One region of the Pseudoxanthomonas sp. SL93 genome, then DNA from elsewhere that is predicted to be linked to it. Evidence: predicted binding sites of a transcription regulator. Region 1 holds the regulator's gene; the other holds the start of a gene.
What was found. The regulator FliA, encoded in region 1, starts transcription of late flagellar genes. The targets are predictions, from matches to a motif close to TAAAGTTTNNCNNNCNNNGGCCGATAA.
Positions count from the first base shown of each region.

Region 2: the regulator FliA is predicted to act here: its motif matches at 1,532-1,558, upstream of OVA13_RS05645 (HDOD domain-containing protein).

Region 1 covers NZ_CP113065.1:730,833-738,395, forward strand. Annotated here, with positions in the region: gene OVA13_RS03355 (flagellar motor protein) at 1-174, opposite strand, end outside; gene OVA13_RS03360 (chemotaxis protein CheA) at 472-2,313, opposite strand; gene OVA13_RS03365 (hypothetical protein) at 2,341-2,484, opposite strand; gene OVA13_RS03370 (protein phosphatase CheZ) at 2,522-3,133, opposite strand; gene OVA13_RS03375 (chemotaxis response regulator CheY) at 3,133-3,513, opposite strand; gene OVA13_RS03380 (RNA polymerase sigma factor FliA) at 3,644-4,396, opposite strand; partial or broken gene OVA13_RS03385 (MinD/ParA family protein) at 4,393-5,208, opposite strand; gene flhF (flagellar biosynthesis GTPase FlhF) at 5,264-6,994, opposite strand; gene flhA (flagellar biosynthesis protein FlhA) at 7,161-7,563, opposite strand, start outside.
Region 2 covers NZ_CP113065.1:1,217,824-1,225,386, reverse strand. Annotated here, with positions in the region: gene OVA13_RS05655 (potassium channel family protein) at 1-155, opposite strand, end outside; gene OVA13_RS05650 (AI-2E family transporter) at 179-1,282, opposite strand; gene OVA13_RS05645 (HDOD domain-containing protein) at 1,798-2,502, shown strand; gene OVA13_RS05640 (DUF6151 family protein) at 2,581-3,195, shown strand; gene OVA13_RS05635 (nuclear transport factor 2 family protein) at 3,280-3,711, opposite strand; gene OVA13_RS05630 (fibronectin type III domain-containing protein) at 4,215-7,563, shown strand, end outside.

The sequences.
Region 1 (7,563 bases):
GCGCTTGAACACCGGCGGCGGCGTATGCACCAGGATCGCGGCGATGGTGCCCAGGATGACGATGACGAACGCCGCCGATGACCACAGCGACGACAGGCCCGCGCCCTTGAGGATGCTGCCGCCGACCAGGGCGACCAGCGCCAGGATGAGTCCAATGAGGCTGAAGATGTCCATGTGCAGATCTATCGGCCCGGTTCAGGTGGACTTGAGGTGTCGCCCCTGCAGGAGCGACGTAAGTCGCGACCGTGATCACACAGACACCGGAATGTCATGTTGTGCACAATGTGCGGTCGCGGGTAGATGGCGGCTGTTGTAGGAGCGACGTGAGTCGCGACCGCATGTCCAACCTCCTAGTGGAAAGCCGGTCGTTCCCCATGCGGGCGCGCTGCGGCGCGTTTCGAGTTGTTGCAGCGATTACTGCTATCGGGGCGCGGTCCCGACTCACGTCGCTCCTACAGGGAGCACACTGCGTCACGCCGTCGCGCGCAGCCCGTCCACGTCCAGGATCAGGGCCATGCGGCCATCGCCGATCAGGGTGGCGCCGGCGTAGCCGCGCAGGCCGCGCACGGCGCGCGGCAACGGCTTGATGACGACTTCCTCGCGGCCGCGCACCTGGTCCACGACCAGGCCGAAGCGCTGTTCGCCCATCTGCAGCACCACGATGGTCAGCAGCGGGGCGACCATCGGTTCCACGTCCAGCCACTGCCGTAGGTCCACCAGCGGCAGCGTGTGCGACTGGCGGTCCAGCACGGCCTGGCCGTCGAACCAGCGCAGGCTGGTGGCCGGCGCATGCAGCACTTCCAGCACGCGCGCCAGCGGCAACGCGTAGACCGGTTCGCCGGCCTGCACCAGCAGGGTGGGCAGGATGGCGAGCGTCAACGGCACCCGGATGACGAAACGGCTGCCGCGGCCGACGTCGGAATGGATGGTGATCTGCCCGCTCAATTCGCGGATGCGCGACTGCACCACGTCCATGCCCACGCCTCGGCCGGAGATGTCGGTGACTTCCGCCTTGGTCGAGAAGCCGGGCAGGAAGACCAGTTGCAGGCACTCGTCATGCGACAGGCGTGCGGCGGCCTCGGGATCGATCAGGCCTTTTTCCAGCGCCTTCACGCGCAGGCGCTCGGGATCGATGCCGGCGCCGTCGTCGCGGATCTCGATGGTGACGAAGTCGCCTTCCTGCTGCGCGGACAAACGCACGTGGCCTTGCCGTGGCTTGTTGCAGGCTTCGCGCAGGCTGGGCACTTCGATGCCGTGGTCGATCGCGTTGCGGACCAGGTGCACCAGCGGATCGGCCAGGGCCTCCACCAGGTTGCGGTCGAGTTCGGTTTCGGCGCCGACCAGTTCCAGGTCGACTTCCTTCTGCAGCGTGCGGGCGACGTCGCGCGCGACCTTCGGGAAGCGCGAGAACACCTTGCCCACCGGCTGCATGCGCGTGCGCATCACCGCCGTCTGCAGGCGGGCGGTGGCGATGTCCAGGCTGCTGACCGCGCGGTCGAGTTCTTCGTCGCGGATGCGGACGCGCAGGGTCTTCAGGCGGTTGCGCGACAGCACCAGTTCGCCGACCAGGTTGACGATGGCATCCAGCCGCTTGGTGTCCACGCGGATGGTCTGTTCGGCTTCGCCGTTGGATTTGGTCGCCGACGGCTTGACCGCAGGCGCCGCCGGAGCGGCCTTGGGTGCGGGCGGGCGTGCGGGCGCCGGGGCAGGCACTGCCTTGGCGCCGGGCGGCGCACCGCCATGCAGGTTGTCCAGCAGCGCTTCGAATTCGTCGTCGCTGATCAGGTCGCTGCCGGGGGCGGGCGCCTTGGCGGTGGGCGCCGAGCCGCCGTGGAGTTGGTCCAGCAGGGCTTCGAATTCGTCATCGTCGATCATGTCGCCGCCGGCCGACGGCGCCGTGGCGATGGCGGCGGCCGGCCTGGCCGGCGCGCTGGTGACGTGCACGTCGAACTGTTCGATGAGCGCGGCCGGCGCATGCGGCGGGTCTTCGCTGGCAGCGACCGCGTCGAGCATCTGCTGCAGGTAGTCCAGCGACTGCTGCGCGGCGTCGAAGTGGTGGGGTTCCAGCGTGGCCTGGCCGGCGCGCACCATGCCCAGTGCTTCTTCGGCGGCGTGGCACAGGTTGACCATGGCCTGGATGCCAAGGAAGCCGGCACCGCCCTTTAGCGTGTGGAAGCCGCGGAACACCGCGTTGAGTTGCGCGCTGTCGGACGGATCCTGTTCCAGCGTGACCAGCTGTTCGCCCAGGCGGTCGAGGATTTCCTGTGCTTCGATCAGGAAGTCGGCTGCGATTTCGGGGGTGACGGCGGACATGGGCGGGGCGGGTACCGGTACGTGCGATCAGCGGGAGGAATCGATCAGGCGGAGCTTGCTGGCCTGGCGACGGCGCAGGACGCGCAGGACCAGCACGTCGCAGACCAGCAGCAGCCCCACCAGCAGCAGGACGATGGGGTGACGGGAACGGCTGGCGGATCGGTCGGTCATGGCTGGTCTCCGGTTCCGCGTCGCGTTCCCTTCGCGGCTACAGCCCCAACCCGGAGAGCAGGTCGTCGGCGTCGTTCTGCGAATACGCGTTGCGGTCAAGACCAGCAACGGCCGGGCCGGCGAGATCTGAAGTGTTTTTCTTTTCCGGCGGGGGCAGGCCCAGCGCGCCGAAGCCCTCGTGCACGCGGCGGACGATGCCGGCGACGCGGCGGATGATCTGGCCGGTGAGGTCCTGGTAGCTCTGTGCCAGCGCCATGTCCGACAGGCCCTTGCCGATGCTGTCCACCAGCGCCGCCTGCTCGGGCGACAACGCCGTGCCCTTCAGCTGGGTCGCATAGCCGCGGCATTGCTCGGCCAAGTCCAGGGTGGTGTGGCTGGCCTGTTCGGTCATGGCGACCACGTGATCCAGGCGCGCGCAGGCGTCGTCCAGTTCACCGGCGTCGGTCGGCGGCAGCTCGCCCAGCGTCTGCGCCAGTTCGCGGGCCAGGCGGCCCAGGCCCTGCATCATCGGCTGCGTGCGCCAGGCGGCGATGGCATCCAGTTCGCGACGCCAGCCGGCTTCGTCGCCCTGTTCGAGGGCATCCAGCGCGTGCTGCAGTTTTTCCACCAGCGCGGCGCGTGCGCCGGCGACATCGGCCACGGCGCTCATCAGGCGGCGGCTCCCAGGCGTTCGAAGATCTTGCCCAGCTTCTCTTCCAGCGTCTGCGCGGTGAACGGCTTGATGATGTAGCCGTTCACGCCGTTCTGCGCGGCTTCGATGATCTGTTCGCGCTTGGCCTCGGCGGTGACCATCAGCACCGGCAGGGTCTTGTAGCGGTCGTCGGCGCGGATGGCCTTCAGCAGTTCGATGCCGGTCATGCCGGGCATGTTCCAGTCGGTGACCACGAACTCGAAGTTGCCCTGGCCCAGTGCGGTCAGCGCGCTGTTGCCGTCCTCGGCCTCGGCGGTGTTGGTATAGCCCAGGTCGTTGAGCAGGTTCTTGATGATGCGGCGCATGGTGGAGAAGTCGTCCACGATCAGGATGCGCATGTTCTTGTTGGCGGTCACATCGAACTCCGGTGTAAAGCGTGCTCACGGGGAGCAGGGCAGGGCAGGGGCTGCAGGGTTGCGGCCTACCGGAGCCTTATCGGCAGGCCGCGGGGTTTCTTCAGTGCCGCGTTCAATCTTCTTCCAGGCCGGCGTCGGCCTTCTCGAAGACCTGCAGGCGGCCGCGCAGGCGGACCATGGCCTGGCCGTGGATCTGGCAGACGCGCGATTCGCTGACGCCCAGCACGGCGCCGATCTCCTTCAGGTTCAGCTCCTGCTCGTAGTACATCGACAGCACCAGCTGTTCGCGCTCCGGCAGCAGGCCGATGGCCTGCACCAGTTGCTGCCGGAACTCGCCGCGTTCCAGGTTCTGCTGCGGCGACGGTCCGCCGGTGCGCGAGGTGCTGGGCTCGCCGTGGTCGTCGATGTGCGACTCCAGGCTCAGCACCTGGCCGCGGGCGGCGTCTTCCATCAGCCGCAGGTATTCCGGCAGGGGCATCTCCATGGCGGCGGCCACTTCGGTGGCGATGGCGGCGCGCCCGGTGCGCTGTTCGATCTCGCGCACGGTGGACGCGGCCTGGCGCGCGCGACGGTGCACCGAACGCGGTACCCAGTCGCCGCGACGGATCTCGTCGATCATCGAGCCGCGGATGCGGATGGACGCATAGGTTTCGAACGAGGCGCCCTGTTCGGCGTCGTAGCTGCGCGAGGCCTCCAGCAGGCCGATCATGCCGGCCTGGATCAGGTCGTCCACTTCCACGCTGGCGGGCAGCCGCGCGGCAAGGTGGTGGGCGATGCGGCGCACGAGGTCGGCATGCTGGGTGACCACATCGGTGCCGGTGCTGCGTTGCACCGCGCGGTACTGGGCGGCAGCGGCGGTGTTCATGCGGCCACCCCGCGCGGCTGGATGAGGCGTTCAACGAAGAATTCCACGTTGCCGCGTGCCCCGGCCGGCGGCTGCCAGCGGGCGGTCATGCGGGCGATGTCGGCGATCGCGCGGGCCGACGGGCTGCCCGGATAGGCCTTCACCACCGGCTGCTGCCGCTGCACGGCGCGGCGCAGCCAGTCGTCCTGCGGCACCGCGCCCAGGTAATGCAGGGCCACGTCGCCGAGGAAGCGCTCGCAGACGCGCGCCAGCTTCTCGTACAGCTTCCGGCCCTCATTCGGGTCGCGGACCATGTTGGCGATGACGTGCACGCGGTCCAGGCCGCGCTCGCGCGCCAGCACCTTGATCAGCGCGTAGGCGTCGGTGATGGAGGCGGGCTCGTCGCAGACCACCACCACCGTGTCCTGCGCGGCCTGGCAGAAGGTCAGCACGCTGTCGGTGATGCCGGCGGCGGTGTCCACCACCATGATGTCCAGGGCGCGCTGCAGTTCGGAGAACACGTTGACCAGGCCGACGTGTTCGGCCGGCGACAGTTCGGCCATGTGCCGGAAACCCGACGAGGCCGGCACGATCAGCAGGCCCTCGGGGCCTTCGACCAGCACGTCGTCCAGCTGGCAGCGCCCGGCGACCAGGTCGGCCAGGGTGAACTTGGGGGACACGCCCAGCAGCACGTCCACGTTGGCCAGGCCAAGGTCGGCGTCCATCAGCAGCGTGCGCTTGCCCATCTCGGCCAGCGAGACGGCCAGGTTCACCGACACGTTGGTCTTGCCGACACCGCCCTTGCCGCCGGTGATGGCGATGACGCGCACCGGATGGAAGGCACCCGGCAGCGGTGGCGTGTTGCGGGGATTGGTCTGCAGCAGGTGATCAGGCGACATGGCTGGTCTCGGAAGTGCTGGGTTCATCGGCTTCGCGGCGCAGTTGGTCGAGGCGAAGCACGAGGTGTGCGCTGTTGGCGCGGTGCAGGTCGTCCGGCACGCGCTGGCCGTCGGTGACCCACGCCATCGGCAGCTGGTGATCGACCACGACGGAGAGTGCGCTGCCCAGGCGGCCGGTTTCGTCGAGCTTGGTCAACACCACGCCCTGTGGCTGCACGCTGTTGAAGCGGCGGACGACTTCGTCCAGGTCGCCGAAGTGCGAATTGGCCGGCAGCACCAGCAACGTCTTCACCTGCCCGGAGGCGCGCAGCCAGTTGAGCTGGCCGACCAGGTTGCGGTCGCGCTGGCCCAGGCCGGCGGTGTCGATGAGCACCAGCTTGTAGTCGCGCAGGCGTTCCAGCACCAGCGCCAGGCTCTCGGCGCTGTCGGCCTCGTGCACGGCGATGCCCAGCCGGCGGCCGTAGCCGTGCAGCTGTTCGCGGCCGCCCACGCGCACGGTGTCGGTGGTGACCAGGGCGACGTCGCGCGCGTTGTGGCGTTCGGCGAAGCAGGCGGCGAGCTTGGCGATGGTGGTGGTCTTGCCGGCACCGGTGGGGCCGACCAGCGCGATGACGCCGCCGGTTTCCAGCAGGTCGGTGTCGAACACCGGCAGCTTCTTCGACAGCAGGCCCAGCATCAGGCCGCGGCCGCGGTGGGCTTCGGTATCGGCGGGAATCTGCAGCGCGATGTCGCGGGTGATGCCGGCATCGAAACCGTAGTCTTCCATCAGTTCCATCGCCTGCATGCGCACCGGCGAACCGCGCAGGCGTTCGTCGGTGAGGCGGTGCATCTCGCGTTCGATCATTTCGCGCATCGAGGCCAGTTCGCTGCGCATCTGCACCAGCTGCTCATCGCTCTCGCGTGCCTGGATGCCGGTGTCGGCCACCACGGTCAGCGTGGGAACGGTGACGGCGGCCGGTGCCGCGACAGGGTTGAGGGTGGCCGTAGCGCCGGCAAACGCATGCAGCGGCGTGACATTGGCAACGGGTTCGGGAATCGCGACCGGCGGCGCGATGCTGGGCAGCAGCGCGTCGAAGTCGATCGTGTCGGTGGGGTCGGCCTTGCCGGGCCTGTTGGTGCGCGCCGGCGGTTCGCTGGTGGTCGCGCGTGCAGCCGGATTGACCGGCGACGCGATCGGTTGGGCGATCGGCGGGGCGACAAAGGCGGGTGCGGGCGGCGCTTCGATCGGGTCGTTGGCCGGCAGCGGCGGCAGGCACTCGGCCAGCTTGGCGGCGAACGATGCCGGTTCGATCATGGCCGGCCTGGCGTGCGCGGCGACCGGCGCACGGGCGACGAAGGCCGGTTCCTGCGCGAGCGGCGCGCTGGCCGGTGCCAGGGCGGAATCGTTGCTGCGCGCAGGTGCCGGCTGGCGGCGCGCCTTGAAATAGTCGGCGGCGGCCTCGGCGGGCGACGGGGTTGCGGTGGCATCCGCGGCCTGGCCGCGTGTGCCGGCCACCGGCGACGGATCGAGCAAGGGGTGAAGGGCAGGTGCCGGGGCGGCCGGGCGCATCGCGTCCAGCGTGCGCTGCACCAGCGCTTCGTCATAGTTGCTGGCGGCGACGATCTCGACCCCGTCCTCGGTCACCCGGTTGGACAGGATGACCGCGTCCGGACCATGTTCCTGCCGCACCATCGCGAAGGCGGTGCGCATGTCGGCGGCGACGAAGCGTTTGATTTTCATGGTCGTGGGCCGTGATTCGTGATTGGGTATTGGTGATTCGCAAAGGCAACAGCAAAGGCGCAGCGTCGTTTCCGGTGGTGCCTGATGGATCGGGTTGTGGCTTTCATTACGGTTCTCTCCGCCTGCGGTGACTGACTACTGCCGATCACCAATCACGCATCACCCATCACGAAATGGTTCCCACCAGCTTCAACCGCTTGTCCTCGGGAACCTCGCTGTAGGCCAGCACCGACAGCGAGGGCACGCTGTGGCGGACCAGGCGGGCGAGGGCGGCGCGGACCGAACCCGGTACCAGCACCACCGCAGGCTCGCTGCGGGCTTCCTGCTTGGTCACCACGTCGGACAGGCTCTGGTGCAGGCGTTCCGCCAGCCCCGGTTCCAGTGCCGCACCGGTTCCCTGCGTGCTGTCCTGCAAGACGCGTTCCAGATTGGGCGCCAAGGTATAGACGGGCAGTTCGGGCGCCATGCCCGAGATCTCTTGCACGATGAAGCGCCCCAGCGAGGTGCGCACCGCGGCGGTCAGCGCGGCCGGGTCGGTGTTCTGCGGGGCGAACTCCACCAGCGACTCG
Region 2 (7,563 bases), 490 kb from region 1:
GACGACAGCAGCAGGATGTCGCGCCACTGCGAGCGTTCCGCGGCATGGACCATCCTGTAGCGCGCGTAATAGCGCAGGCACCGGGCCACGAACACCGCCTGCAGCACCAGGCACAGCAGGATCACGGGCAGCCCGGCGAGCAGGTTGAGCAGCATGGCGATCCTTCAGGCGTGGCCGGTCATGGGACAGGGGGCTCGGCGGGCAGGTGTGCGGGCCGATCGTCCACCCATTGCCAGAAGAGCTCGTAGGCCACCGCCAGCACCACCGGCCCCACGAACAGGCCGATGATGCCGTCCGTGATCATGCCGCCCAGTGCGCCCACCAGGATCACCGGCATCGGCACGTCGACGCCGCGCCCGAGCAGCAGCGGCTTCAGCACGTTGTCGATCAGGCCCGCGACGAAGACGTAGACGGCGAAGACCACCGTGCCCGCGCTGATGTCGCGGGTGGCGAAGACGTAGATGATCACCGGCAGCGTGACCAGCGTCGCCGGCAGCTGCAGGATGCCGAACACCAGCACGACCAGGGCGAGCAGGCCGGCACCCGGAATGTCCATGGCCACGAAGCCGATGCCGATCAGCAGCATCTGCGCGAACGCGATGCCCACCACGCCCTGCGCCACCGCGCGGATGGTGGCGGTGCACAGCTCGGTGATGTGCAGGGCTTTCTCCGAACTGAAGATGCGCGCACAGATGCGGATGGCGCTGTTGTGGCCGGCGGCGCCGTAGGCCATCACGATGCCGGCGATCACCAGCGCGGCGAGGAACATCAGCAGGCCGATGCCCACTTTCGCCATCTTCGACAGCAGGGTCAGGCTTACTTCCTTGACCTGTGGCGCGAAGTTGCGTGCCAGCCCGGTCAGGTCGGTGGCGGCCTGCAGCCAGAACGCATGCAGGCGCTCGCCCACCAGCGGCCAAGTCGCCACCGCATCCGGCGGCGGTGGAACATGCAGGCCATCGGCTTTCACCAGTTCCATGGCGCGGTGTGCGGAATCGGTCAGCGACATGCCCAGCAGATAGACCGGGACCGCCAGCACGGCGATGCCCAGCAGCACGATGAGCGTGCCTGCGCGGCCGTCGCCTTTCTGTCCCAGCCGGCGCGCCAGCCTGCGATGCAGCGGGTACAGCATGACGGCCAGGATCACCGACCACAGCAACAGGTTGAGGAAGGGATGGAAGATGCGGAAGCAGAACGCGACCAGCAGGGCGATGAGCCCGGCTCGGATCAGGGCGTCCAGTACGCTCGCCGACAGGGCTTCGCGTTGCGGAGGCTTGGCCGACATGGGTACTCCCTTCGATTCGATCGCAAGAAGGAGTGACCGCGCAGTTATCCTCGGTTGCAAAGTGAAAAGCAACCGACGATTCCACCTGTCCTGGGGATGCAGCCGGACAGCCCCATGCGGCTCGACGAAATGTCGATCCGGCTAAGTAGTTTTACTTAGACCGCCTCGTGATCGGCCGAGGCATCGAGCGTCGTGAGGGCCACGCATCGGCGCGGCGATCGGAGGGAGTCGGGTCCACGCGTACCTGGCTAAAGTTGAGCCCCGTCGTGCCGCTAACGCTTCAACAACTACGGCAAGGTGCGCGCGTGGCACTGCTTCGGGCTTTCACATACTGGTGGCGCCGGGAACGTCCTCCTACTGCCGCATCGGCGCACACGCCCAGGGCGTCGACCGCTGCCGAGGCAGGTCCGGCGGTGGATGCACCCGGTGTCCTCTCCCGGAACTGGGCACAGCCGCTCGTCGATGCCGCGCTTGCCGGCCAGCCTGCGCCGCTGTCGTCCGCCGAAAGCGCCGTCATGATCGCCGCCACGGAGCAGGCGCTGGCGCGTTTCGACAGCGAGCCCGGGCGATTGCCGCGCCGGCCGCAGATGTTGCCGCAGCTGCTCAGTACGTTGAACGATGACGACGCCTCCGGGCGCGACATCACAATGATCATCGCGCGTGACCCCGCACTGGCCGCCAACCTGCTGGCACTGGCCAACAGCGCGCTGTACCGCAGCCAGCCCACACCGGTCGAGAGCCTGGACCGCGCGGTGGCGCAGGTGGGGACGGATGGCTTGCGCCAGCTGGTGGCGGTGGCACTGATGCAGCCGGTGATGCGGGTGGAAGGCGGTATCTTCGGTCGCCTGCCCGAGTTGCTGTGGGATCACACGCAGCATGCCGCACAGGCGGCTGCGCAGTTTGCCCGCACCATCGAGCGCGAGGATGCATTCGCCGCCCAACTGCTGGCGTTGCTGCACGGATTGGGCGCCATCGTGGTGGTGCAGGCACTGCGCGAGACCTCCGCGCGGCAGCAGCCGACTGCACCGCCGGAGGCGGCATCGGTCGCCGCACTGCTGCAGCGCGAGGCCCCGCGCATCGCCAGGCGGGTAGCGCGTGAATGGGATCTCTCCGAGCGCCTGATGTGCGCCCTCGACGACCAGGCGTTGGACGATCTCGCCGCCATGGGCGGGCTGGGTCGCGCCTTGGCCGTTGGCGCGGCGCGCGTCCGGATCCCTTGACGCACGGTGGCTCAGCGATGTGAAGCCGTGCATTGACGCGATGCTTATGCGGCTTCGTTTACTCATGGGACACCACCCATGAGCGTTCGAGGTACGCCGATGACATTGCAGCTGCGATGCGCCTGTGCGCAGGTGAAGGGAACGGTGCTGCCGGCGCGGGCATACCTGCGTGCGACCTGTTATTGCAGCGACTGCCAGGCGTACGCCCGCTTCCTCGGGCGACCGGAGGTGCTGGATGCGCACGGCGGCACCGACATCGTGGCGATGGCGCCATCCGGGGTACGCATCACGGCGGGGCAGGAACACCTGGCGTGCCTGTCGTTGAGCCGGAAGGGACTGTTGCGGTGGTATGCCTCGTGCTGCCGGGCGCCGTTGGGCAACACGCCGCGGGACGCGTCGGTCTTCTATGTCGGCATGGTCACGTCCAGCATCGACGCTGCGCCTGAAGCGCTGGATGCTTCGTTCGGCCGACGCGATCGCGTCGCCATCAACACGGACTCGGCAACCGGGCAGGTCCCCTCGACGCCGCTGGCTTTCGTGACCGGCGGCCTTCGCATCTTCGCGAACATCCTGGGCGCCAGACTGCGCCGCGAGGAGCCCACGCTGTTCTTCACCGCCGACGGCCAGCCCATCCGTCCCGTGCAGGTGTTGGATCCGCAACAGCGCGCCGCGCTGGGGCTGGAAGCGGCGTAGCCGGCCATTGCGTGGGGTCGCACATGCGCGGCGACGTTGCGTGCCCTGTCTTCGTCCATCCCCGCCAGGAGCGTAGCGCCCGACTCAGGGGCGGGCGGGCGTGCTGGCGTCGTAGGCCTTCACCACGATCCGCCAGCCGTCCTCGAACTTCAGCAGGCTCATGTGGTCCTGTGCCTTCATGGAGGGGTAATCCAGCTCGATGACGGCGGTGGCCACGTTGCCGGTGACGGTGATGGACTTGATCCAGCGGCGACGCGCGGCTTCGTCGGCCGGCGCGCGTCCGCTGGCCGCCTGCGCGATGTAATCGTTGGCAGAGCGCTGTGTGTAGCGGCCATCACGCAACCCCACCAGCATCGCGTCGGGGGCAAAGGCGCGGCGGAAGTGCTGTTCCTGCCCGGTGGCGTGCCCATCCAGATAGGCCTGCAGGGGCACGGTGACGTCTTCGATGTCGCCCGCGTGGACGGGCATGGCGGAGAAGGCAAGGGCAAACAACAGGTGGCCAGACAGGCGTTTCATCGGTCGGCTCGGGGCGGCTGGGAAGGGAGGCGCGACGGTAGGGCAAACGCGGGAGCCGGTCGACCACGATCCGCCAAGGCGTTCCGCGGGTGCGATGAACCGACACTGCAAGGTCCGTTGCGGAGAGGCATGTCGCAGCCGTTCCACAGGCCGACAAGGTCGATGAAGACCGCTTCCGGATCCCACGGTTGCGGGCGCTGGCAGTGTCTGCGTGTCCTGCCGCAGGGCCAGAGTCGTCCACTTACGGAATGTTGCTGCGGCACAGCGCTTGCATGACGTAGTTGCGGTGGCGGCGCATACCGGCACTGGAGCCAGCGCGGCCGGCCGGCTAAGATGCGGCGGAAGTGCAGCGTTCCGTGAAGCGGTAGGACTGCGCTCGATCCGTCATGCCGGGGAGGCTTTCCTAGCGGAAGGCTGGCATGCGTGGATGATGCGGGTGCGCGCCGACAGGCGTGTCGCCATCTGTCGCAATCAAGCGATCACGCTGTTCGGGGGAAAACCGTATGTTGCCTTACCTTTCCGGCGCAATGCGCCGCGTGCGTGCATTCGCGCGACTGTCTGGCTACGGACTGATGGCGTGCCTGCTGTTCTCCGCGGTACCGGCCCGTGCGGCGACGCTCACGTTCTCGAACGATGTGGGCCTCGGAGATGGCATTGCCTCCGACGGGGATGGCGGGTCGAGCGATATCGGCGGGCTGTCCATCCAGATCTACAACATCAGTGATACGGCGGGAACCAGTGTCGGCGCGATCCACTGGCGTGACAGCGGCTGGATGTTTAGCAGCGACCCGGGTTATTCGGGCCTTACTTTTGACGACGGGGCACTCACACCCACGAAGGGCATGGCGGTGCGTTCGGCGGACGGCAGCGAATTCAAGCTGACGTCGTTCCGGTATTACAGCTGGGGCGAGACGTCGCCCATGACCAATACCGTCATCGGCTACCGGGACGGTCTCCAGGTCGCCTCAATGACCTTCCAGGGTTTCGATCCCGGCGCCATGCCGCAGACGGTCGCGTTGGGGGCAGCATTTGCGTACGTGGACGACGTCAGGATGTTCACCTCCGCGGGCGGCATGATGGGAGGTTCAGGCAGCTGGCACTCGATGAACAACATCGTCATCGATCCCGGTGTACCGCCCGATACGACGCCTCCCACCGTCAGCTCGGTCACTTCCAGTACGGCCAATGGCACCTACAAGGTGGGCGACATCATCAGCCTGCAGGTGGCTTTCAGCGAGAACGTCATCGTCATCGGTACCCCACAGCTGACGATCGAGACCGGTTCGACCGACCGCACGGTCAACTACACCAGTGGCAGCGGCACCAGCACGCTGACCTTCAGCTACACCGTGCAGGCCGGCGACACCACGGCGGACCTGGACTACACCTCGCCCACGGCGCTGGCGCTGAATGGTGGATTGATCCGCGATGCGGCCAGCAACAACGCGACCTTGACGCTGCCATCGCCGGGTACGGCCGGCTCGCTCGGCGCGAACCGTAACCTGGTGATCGATGGCGTGCTGCCTGCGGTCACGTCGGTGACCTCATCGACGCCGGATGGCACGTACGCGTTGGGTGCGGCGATCAGCCTGCAGATCGACTTCACCGAAGCGGTGACTGTCACTGGCACGCCGCAGCTGACGCTGGAAACCGGCGGCGTCGACCGTGCCGCCAACTACGCCAGCGGCAGCGGCAGCAGCACGTTGACGTTCAACTACACCGTCCAGACTGGCGACGTCAGCAGTGATCTCGACTACGTCGCCACCAGTTCTCTGGCGCTCAATGGCGGCACGATCCGCGATGCTGCGACCAACAACGCCACACTGACGCTGCCGTCGCCCGGCACCGCCGGTTCGCTGGGCGCGAACAAGGCGCTGGTGGTGGATGGCACGCCGCCGGTGGTCACGGGCATCACCGTGAGTGGCTCGCCTCCCTCCACCAGCACCAGCGTGACGTTCACGGTGGCGTTCAACGAGCTGGCCAGCAACGTGTCCACGGACGACTTCGCCCTTGGGACGACCGGATCGGCGAGCGGCACGATCAGCAGCGTGTCCGCCAGCGCGGGCACCTCGATCGACGTCACCGTGAGTGGCATCACCGGCATGGGCACGTTGAAGGTGAACCTCAACGGCGCCACCAACATCGCCGATGCCGCCGGCAACAGCGGGCCGGCGGCGTTCACCGGAGGAGCGACCCACACCGTCGCCATCCCCACCGCGCCGGACGCGCCGACCATCGGCACCGCGACGGCGGGCGATGGACAGGCCAGCGTGACCTTCACCGCACCGGCCAGCAATGGCGGTTCTGCGATCACCACGTACACGGCCACCGCCAGCCCCGGCGGCGCATTCGGCACCTGTGCCGGACCGGCTGCCTGCACGGCCACGGTGACGGGTCTGACCAATGGCACGGCGTACACCTTCACCGTGACCGCCACCAATGCCATCGGAACCAGCGTGGCGTCGGGCGCATCGAATGCCGCGACGCCCAAGGGCAGCCAGACCATCACCTTCACCAACCCCGGTGCGCAGAACTTCGGCACCGCGCCGACGTTGACCGCCAGCGCGACCTCCGGCCTCACGCCGACGTTCAGTTCGTCCACCACCGGCGTCTGCACCATCACGTCCGGCGGCACGCTGACCTTCGTCACCGCCGGCAGCTGCACCATCGATGCCGATCAGGCGGGCGATGCCGCGTGGAACGCCGCGACCACGGTGACCCGGACGTTCACGGTCAACGCCGTGGCACCGGGCGCGCCGACCATCGGTACCGCGACGGCGGGCGACACCCAGGCCACGGTGACGTTCACCGCGCCGGCTTCGACCGGCGGTGCTGCGATCATCGCCGGCGGCTACACGGTCACCGCCAATCCGGGCGGCGCGACCGGCACCGGCTCCAGTTCGCCGATCACGGTCACCGGGCTGACCAATGGCGTGGCGTACACGTTCACGGTGACCGCGACCAATTCCGTGGGCACCGGTGCCGCCTCGGCCGCATCGAACAGCGTCACGCCGGCCTCGCCGCAGACCATCACCTTCGCCAACCCGGGCACGCAGAACTTCGGGACATCGCCGAACCTGTCGATCCTGGGGGGCGGCGTGTCTTCGACGTCGGGCCTGGCCGTGACGTTCACGTCGTCCACCACGAGCGTCTGCACGATCAGTTCGGGTGGCGTACTGACGTTCATCGCGGCCGGTACCTGTACCATCAATGCCGACCAGGCGGGGGACAGCAGCTACCTGCCGGCGCCGCAGGTCAGCCGCTCGTTCACCGTCATTCCCGTCGTGCCGGGTGCACCGACGATCGGCACGGCGCTCGCAGGCGATACGCAGGCGAGTGTCGCGTTCAGTGCTCCGGTGAACATCGGCGGATCGGCGATCACCAGCTACACGGTCACCGTCAGCCCGGCCGATGTGGCGCCGATCAATGGTGCGTCGTCGCCCATCGTCGTCACCGGCCTGACCAACGGACAGGCCTATACCTTCACCGTGACCGCGGACAACGCGGCGGGTACCGGCCCTGCGTCGGCGGCATCCAACAGCATCACGCCGGCGGCGACGCAGACGATCACGTTCAACAGTCCCGGCGCGCAGAACTTCGGTACCACGCCGACGCTTACCGCGACCTCGGACGCCGGCCTGACGCCGACGTTCACCTCGTCCACCACGGGCGTGTGCACGATCACCCCTGTGGGTGCGCTGACGTTCGTCAGCGCGGGCACCTGCACGATCAATGCCGACCAGGCGGGCAATGGCAGTTACCTGGCCGCCCCGCAGGTCACGCGCTCCTTCACGGTCAATGCGGTGCTGCCGGGTGCGCCGACCATCGGTGCGGCCACGATGGCCGCGCCGG